Regions from separate parts of the Arthrobacter gyeryongensis genome, predicted to be linked through region 2. Evidence: predicted binding sites of a transcription regulator. Region 2 holds the regulator's gene; the other holds the start of a gene.
The links. The regulator Rex, encoded in region 2, represses fermentation and respiration genes when NADH is low (regulators of the CRP and FNR family bind a similar motif). The targets are predictions, from matches to a motif close to CTTGTGAANNNNTTCACAAG.
Positions count from the first base shown of each region.

Region 1: a site for Rex is predicted at 1,903-1,922, ahead of araB (ribulokinase). Genes of this name have one in related genera too.

Region 1 covers NZ_BAABKK010000024.1:149,606-153,013, reverse strand. Annotated here, with positions in the region: gene ABEA18_RS16480 (zinc-dependent alcohol dehydrogenase family protein) at 1-693, opposite strand, end outside; gene ABEA18_RS16475 (LacI family DNA-binding transcriptional regulator) at 835-1,845, shown strand; gene araB (ribulokinase) at 1,967-3,408, shown strand, end outside.
Region 2 covers NZ_BAABKK010000010.1:473,836-477,243, reverse strand. Annotated here, with positions in the region: gene ABEA18_RS08975 (HAD family hydrolase) at 61-879, opposite strand; gene ABEA18_RS08970 (glutaredoxin family protein) at 957-1,211, shown strand; gene ABEA18_RS08965 (redox-sensing transcriptional repressor Rex) at 1,263-1,970, shown strand; gene ABEA18_RS08960 (hypothetical protein) at 2,042-2,863, opposite strand; gene ABEA18_RS08955 (hypothetical protein) at 3,107-3,408, opposite strand, start outside.

The sequences.
Region 1 (3,408 bases), on a different contig from region 2:
TCCGTCGTCGCCACGCTCGGCGACGATGTCCGTGGCCCCGAACTCGAGGGCAATCGCCTGACGGTCGGCGTGCCGGGACATCGCGATGATCCGCTCGGCTCCAAGCCGCTTCGCTGCGAGCACGCCGCAGAGCCCTACCGCGCCGTCGCCGACGACGACGACCGTCCTGCCAGGGCCGACCTTCGCCGCGAGAGCGGCGTGGTGGCCGGTCGCCATCACGTCGGAAAGCGTCAGCAAGCTCGCGCGGAGGGCGTCGTCGGGTTCCGTGACGCCGGGAACCTTGACGAGGGTCGACTCGGCGAGGGGTACGCGCACGGCCTGGCCCTGCCCGCCGTCGATCGCGTGCCCGCTGTCATCTTTGCCTCCCCAACCTGCCAAGTGATCGCAGGCCACGGTGACGCCGTTCAAGCATTGCGGGCAGGCGCCGCAGCTGACCAGGAAGGGAGCGATGACGAAGTCGCCAACCGCCAAGGCCGTGATGTCGTCACCGATGCTTTCCACCGTGCCGATGAATTCGTGTCCAATGGCCGAAGGCTGGTGGGTGGGCTTGACGCCGCGGTACGGCCACAGATCCGATCCGCAGACACAGGAGGCGGTGACTTTGACAACGACGTCGGTGGGCAGCTGGACCGTGGGGTAGTTACGGTCTTCAACACGGATGTCGCCGGGACCGTGGATGATGGTGGCGCGCATGGGGCTCCTCAAATGGTGGTTGGTGGGCTTGAATCGAGTCTATCCCCGCCGCGCCTATGGTCCTGTACTGGCCGGTAGCTCAGCCCGGACTCGCAACGGCCACGTTCGCCGCTTGGCCACCAAGTCGCGCAGAATAGCTCCATGACAAAAAGCAGCGGGCGCTTGCCACGGCTTGAGGACGTGGCGGAACGGGCGGGAGTCTCGCACCAGACCGTGTCCCGGGTGATCAACGACCACCCCAACGTCAGCAAGGGCACTCGTGAGCGTGTCGAGGCGGCCATCACTGAACTGGGTTACCGCCGCAACACTGCTGCGCGGAGCCTCGTGACCCGCCGTTCCCAGACCATCGGCGTCCTGGCGAGCGAGTTGGCGCAGTACGGCCCGGCGAACACCCTGCTGGGCGTCGAGCAGGCAGCGAGGGATGCCGGCTATTTCGTCAGCATCGCAGCCTTGAGGACGGTCAATCGCGAGGCGATTCTTGATGCAGTCCGGCATTTCCTGGACCAGTCCGTGGATGGGATCGTCGTCATCGTGCCGCATTCGGAGACCCTGCTGGCGTTGGCTGAAGTGAACGCCGGGGTTCCCGTGGTGGCCGTGGGATCGCTGGGCGACGCCTCCGTCAGCGGAGCCATGGTGGACCAGAAGCACGGCGCGGAACTGGCCGTCAGGCATCTGCTTGATCAAGGACATCGACGGATCGGACACGTGGCCGGCCCGCAGGACTGGATCGACGGAGTGGCCAGGGCCGAAGGGTGGAGCGCAGCGTTGCGGGCCGCGGGCCTTGAGGATGATCTGCTGGTAGTGGGGGACTGGAGTGCCGGCAGCGGCTACGACATCGGCAGGAAACTCGCGGCTGAAAGGACCGCCACGGCGCTTTTTGTGGGAAATGACCAGATGGCCCTGGGCCTGTTGCGGGCCTTCAGCGAGGCGGGCGTCCGCGTGCCCGGGGACGTTTCGGTGGTGGGATTCGATGACCAACCCGAATCCGGCTACTTCACGCCGCCGCTGACCACGGTGCGCCAGGACTTCGAAGAACTCGGGCGGCGCTGCATGGACCTCATGCTGGACGGCATCGAGGACGGGCAAAGCGTCGGCACCACCGTGGTGGAGCCTGAGTTGGTAGTGCGCCGAAGCACTTCCGCCCCCGTCTGACTGCTTCTTTTCACTTGGGCCGGCCGGCCGGTCGTTGATCACCACATCTTGACGTGTGATTTGTTAGCGTTCACAATTGGACGAGTCCGCAAGGCTGCGGGCAGGCTATTGGAGGATTTTCATGGGCGTCACAGCGGACGGCAAGGAACATTACGTCATCGGCGTGGACTACGGCACGCTTTCCGGCAGGGCGGTCGTGGTGCGGGTCAGGGACGGCAAGGAACTGGGAAGCGGCGTGTTCGACTACCCGCACGCGGTCATCACCGAGGCTTTGCCTGGCGATCTGGCGGATGGACCTGATGGACCTGATGGCACAGCGGTCGGGCTTCCGTGGGAATGGGCGCTTCAGGTGCCGGAGGACTACCGGGAGGTGTTGCGTCATGCGGTTCCCGCCGCGGTGCACGACGCCGGGATCGATCCGGCCGCCGTCGTTGGGATCGCCACCGACTTCACGGCGTGCACCATGGTGCCGGTGAAGGCCGACGGCACTCCGCTCAGCGAACTCCCCGGATTCGCCAACCGGCCGCACGCGTACGTGAAGTTGTGGCGCCACCACGCGGCCCAGGGGCAGGCCGACCGCATCAACGCCCTGGCCGCCGAGCGGGGTGAGGCCTGGCTGCCACGGTACGGCGGGCTGATTTCTTCTGAATGGGAGTTCGCCAAGGGCCTCCAGCTCCTTGAGGAGGATCCGGACGCATACGCGGAGACGGACCATTGGGTCGAGGCCGCGGACTGGATTGTCTGGCAGCTGTGCGGGAACTATGTGCGGAATGCCTGCACCGCCGGGTACAAAGGCATCTACCAGGACGGCAAATACCCGTCTGAAGCCTTCCTCGCGGCGTTGAACCCTGGCTTCAAAGAATTCGTGTCCGCCAAGCTCGAACGCAAGGTTGGCCGGCTGGGGGATGCGGCCGGTTACCTGACGGCCGAAGCCGCCGGGTGGACCGGCCTGCGTGAGGGCATCGCCGTCGCGGTCGGGAATGTGGATGCACACGTCACCGCGCCGGCGGCCCGGGCCGTGGAGCCCGGGCAGCTCGTCGCGATCATGGGTACCTCCACCTGCCACGTCATGAACGGCTCCGAGCTGCACGAAGTGCCGGGCATGTGCGGAGTGGTCGACGGCGGGATCGTGGAGGGGCTCTGGGGCTACGAAGCCGGCCAGTCCGGGGTGGGCGACATCTTCGGGTGGTTCACCAAGTACGGCGTGCCGCCCGAATATCACGCAGCCGCCGAAGCAGCGGGACTGGGCATCCACGAATACCTCACCGAACTCGCCTCCCGTCAAGGGATCGGCGAACACGGGCTCATCGCGCTGGACTGGCACTCGGGCAACCGCTCCGTCCTGGTGGACCACGAGCTGTCAGGCGTGGTCGTCGGCCAGACGCTGGCAACCCGCCCGGAGGACATCTACCGGGCGCTCCTGGAGGCCACGGCCTTCGGCACCCGCACCATCGTGGACGCCTTCCGCGACTCGGGAGTGCCCGTGAAGGAATTCATCGTCGCCGGAGGGCTCCTCAAGAACAAGCTCCTGATGCAGATCTACGCCGACATCACCGGACTGCG
Region 2 (3,408 bases):
CTATATGTGAGCGAGGGTTGCTGGAGAGGGGGCTATATGTGAGCGAGGGTTGCCTGGGGGTTAGGCCCTCGGGCTGCGGAACTTGGAGAAGCCCCGCCACAAACCGTAGACGGCGCCACCGACGGTCGCGGCTTTGAGGCCGAGTGTGGCTGCCCGGCGGCCGGACCGGAAGTCGTAAACGGGCCAGTTGTTCTCCCGCGCATGGCGGCGAAGCCCGGCGTCGGGATTGATGCACACCGGGTGGCCCACCAAAGTGAGCAGCGGGATGTCGTTATGTGAATCGCTGTACGCCCAACAGCGCTTCAAGTCCAGGCCTTCTTCGTCCGCAACGCGCTGCACAGCCACGGCTTTGGCCGGTCCGTGGAGGATCTCGCCCACGAGCCGCCCCGTGTATGCGCCATCTTCGACTTCGCCGACGGTACCCAGGGCCCCGCTCAGGCCGAGCCGCGTGGAAATGACAGTGGCAACTTCGATGGGCGTGGCGGTCACGAGCCAGACCTTCCGGCCAACACGCAGGTGCTGTTCTGCCAGGGCCTTGGTGCCGGGCCAGATCCGCGACTCGATCATCTCGTCGTAGACCTCTTCGCCCAGCTCCTTGATATCGGACACCTTGATACCGGCCGCGAGGATCAGCGCGGAATCCCGGACGGAATGGACGTCCTCCATTTTTTCGCCCCGCAGGACGAACTTGAACTGCTTCCAGGCAAAACCCGCGGCTTGCGAGAGCGTGAAGGCCTTGCGTTCATACATCTTCCGGGCGACGTGGAAGAGGCTGGCACCCTTCATGAGGGTGTTGTCGACGTCGAAGAATGCGGCTTCGCCGTGTTGCTGCGTTGCAGTCGGCGCGGTGGCCACAACGGCGTTCTTCTCGACGGGCATGCCTTGAGTCTAGTCAATCGCCCGGCCCCCTGCCGTTCGCGACGGCCGTGCCGACGTTGAAGCGATAACGTTGAACCATGCCAAATCCCGACGTCGTACTCCTCACCAAAGCTGACTGCCACCTTTGCGCCGCGGCGCGTGACGCCGTCGAACGCGTGACCTCAAGCCTTGGGCTCACGTGGACGGAACAGTCGATCGACACTGACCCGGTCCTGCGCGAGCGCTACGCCGAGGAGATCCCGGTGGTATTGGTGGACGGAATTCAGAGGGATTTCTGGAAAATCGACGAGGCACGATTGGTGCGGGTCCTGAAGAAGGCCATCGCCGCCTGAACATGCGTGCAGAGCTTTGTTGGCAATAGAGTGGGAAAACAAAGCGACGCAATGGAGAAGAACGTGACTGCGCTGGAACCGTCCGCCGAAGCTGTACCCGGGGACAAGGACTCTGCCGCGAAGCAGATACCGCCCGCGGCTGTGGCCCGGATGACGCTTTACCTGCGCGCTCTTAACTCCCTCTTGGGCGAAGGCGTGGAACGGGTTTCCTCCGAGGCTTTGGCTGAGGCGTCGGGAGTCAGTTCGTCTACGTTGCGCAAAGACCTCTCCTACGTCGGCTCCTATGGAACGCGGGGCGTGGGGTACGAGGTCCAGTACTTGAGCCGGCACATCGCGGCGGCGCTCGGCCTGACCCACGACTGGAAAGTGGCCATTGTGGGCGCCGGAAACCTTGGCAAAGCCTTGGCCAGGTACGGCGGATTCGAGTCGCGTGGGTTCGACGTGGTGGCGATCCTCGACGCCGATCCCATGATCATCGGGAACGAAGTCGGCTGGCTGCGGGTCAGCGACGCCGCCAATCTTGAAACGGTCCTTCAGCGGACCGGCACCAACATGGTTGTCCTGGCCCTTCCCGCAGCGGTGGCACAGGATGTCTGCGACCGCGTGATCAGCGCCGGTATCCGCAGCATCCTCAGCTTTGCTCCAGTGCTGCTCCAGGTTCCGCCCTACGTGAATCTGCGGAAGGTGGACATGGCCACTGAGCTTCAGATCCTGGCGTATCACGCACAACGGGCGCAGACCCCAGGCCAAGCCCTCTAGGCGAAGCCGGGTCTGCGCCCGTTGTTGGTTTTGTTCCTAGCTATAGGCCCTGTGGCCGTTCGCCGTATGGCCTAGCGGCCGTAAGGCGCCTGGCCGTAGGGGTTCGCGAACGGCTGGGCTTTCCGGAAGTACGGCGCCGAGGCCGGCAAGTACAGCAGCACGATCGCGGCGATGCCCAGAAGGATGGTGATGGTGCCCATGCCGATCTGGGTCAGGCCCAGCAGGGAAATTCCGGCAAAAACCGTGCCCAGGATGCGTGCCCAGTTCTTCCCCTTGCGGACATTGAACGCAACCAGTGCGTAGAGTCCGGCAAAGATCACCGAGAAAATAACCAAGACGGTGACCAGAATGTTGATAAAGCTGCTGGTGTCTATGCCTGAAGCGCTGGTTCCCTGCGCCGACAAGGCCTGATCCAGCATGCTCTTGCCCGCCGGCGAGTTCAGCGTGGCGATTGTGAAGGGAATGCCGATCAAGGTCAGTACACCGGCGGCAATCATGAGCCAGAAGGAGATGTTGACCAGTTGCGGGACTCCCGACGTCGCAGCGGGCTGCTGGCTCGGCCAGGCGACCGGTCCGCCCTGGCCGTACTGCGGGACGGAAGGCTGGCCGTACTGCGGCTGCTGTGGTGCCTGCTGGCCGTACTGTGGAGCCTGCTGGCCATACTGCGGAGCCTGCTGCCCGTACTGCGGCGCGGAAGGCTGGCCGTAAGGGGGCTGCTGACCCTGCTGCGGAGCCTGCTGCCCGTACTGCGGTGCGGAAGGCTGGCCGTACTGGGGCGTTTGCTGGCCGTATTGCGGCTGCTGACCCTGCTGAGGTGACTGCTGGCCGTATTTCGGCTCCTCAGGGGTGGGATTCTCGCCGGGAGTGGACGGCGGGTACGGAGGGGTGCTCATGGCATTCCTTTGCGTGTCGACTGCAGATACGGCTGCCGGGTGCAACGTGCCCTGCCCCCAGCTCGGCTTAATTCCACCGTACCCCGACGGCACAGTGCTGGTGATGATTCACGGGAAGAATTCTCGCCGAACAAGCTTCGGCGGATCCCCCGTGAATGGAGCGAGGACAAACGGAAGGCCGCGGGGTCCTCCAGGGACCGGCCGCGGCCTTCAGCTATGAAATTCAGGCTTGGAACGGAGTGGCTAGACGGCGCCCTTCACTGACTTGGACCAGGCCTGCGAATTGGGCAGCCACATCAGGACCGTTGCGATGAGGCTGATGACGAAGCTGAACCAGTTATTGCTCTGTCCATTTGCCATCGCTCCGCCCACGATCGAGAGGATCAGGGAAATTCCCGCAACGACGGTCAGCGCGAGGCGGGCCCACTCCTTGCCTTCCTTCATCTTCATCGCGAAGACGATTTGGGCGGCCGCCACAACCAGAGCTATCAGTACCAAAAGGAGGACGACGACGGCGATTCCCGGCGCGAGCGTGAAGAGCACAA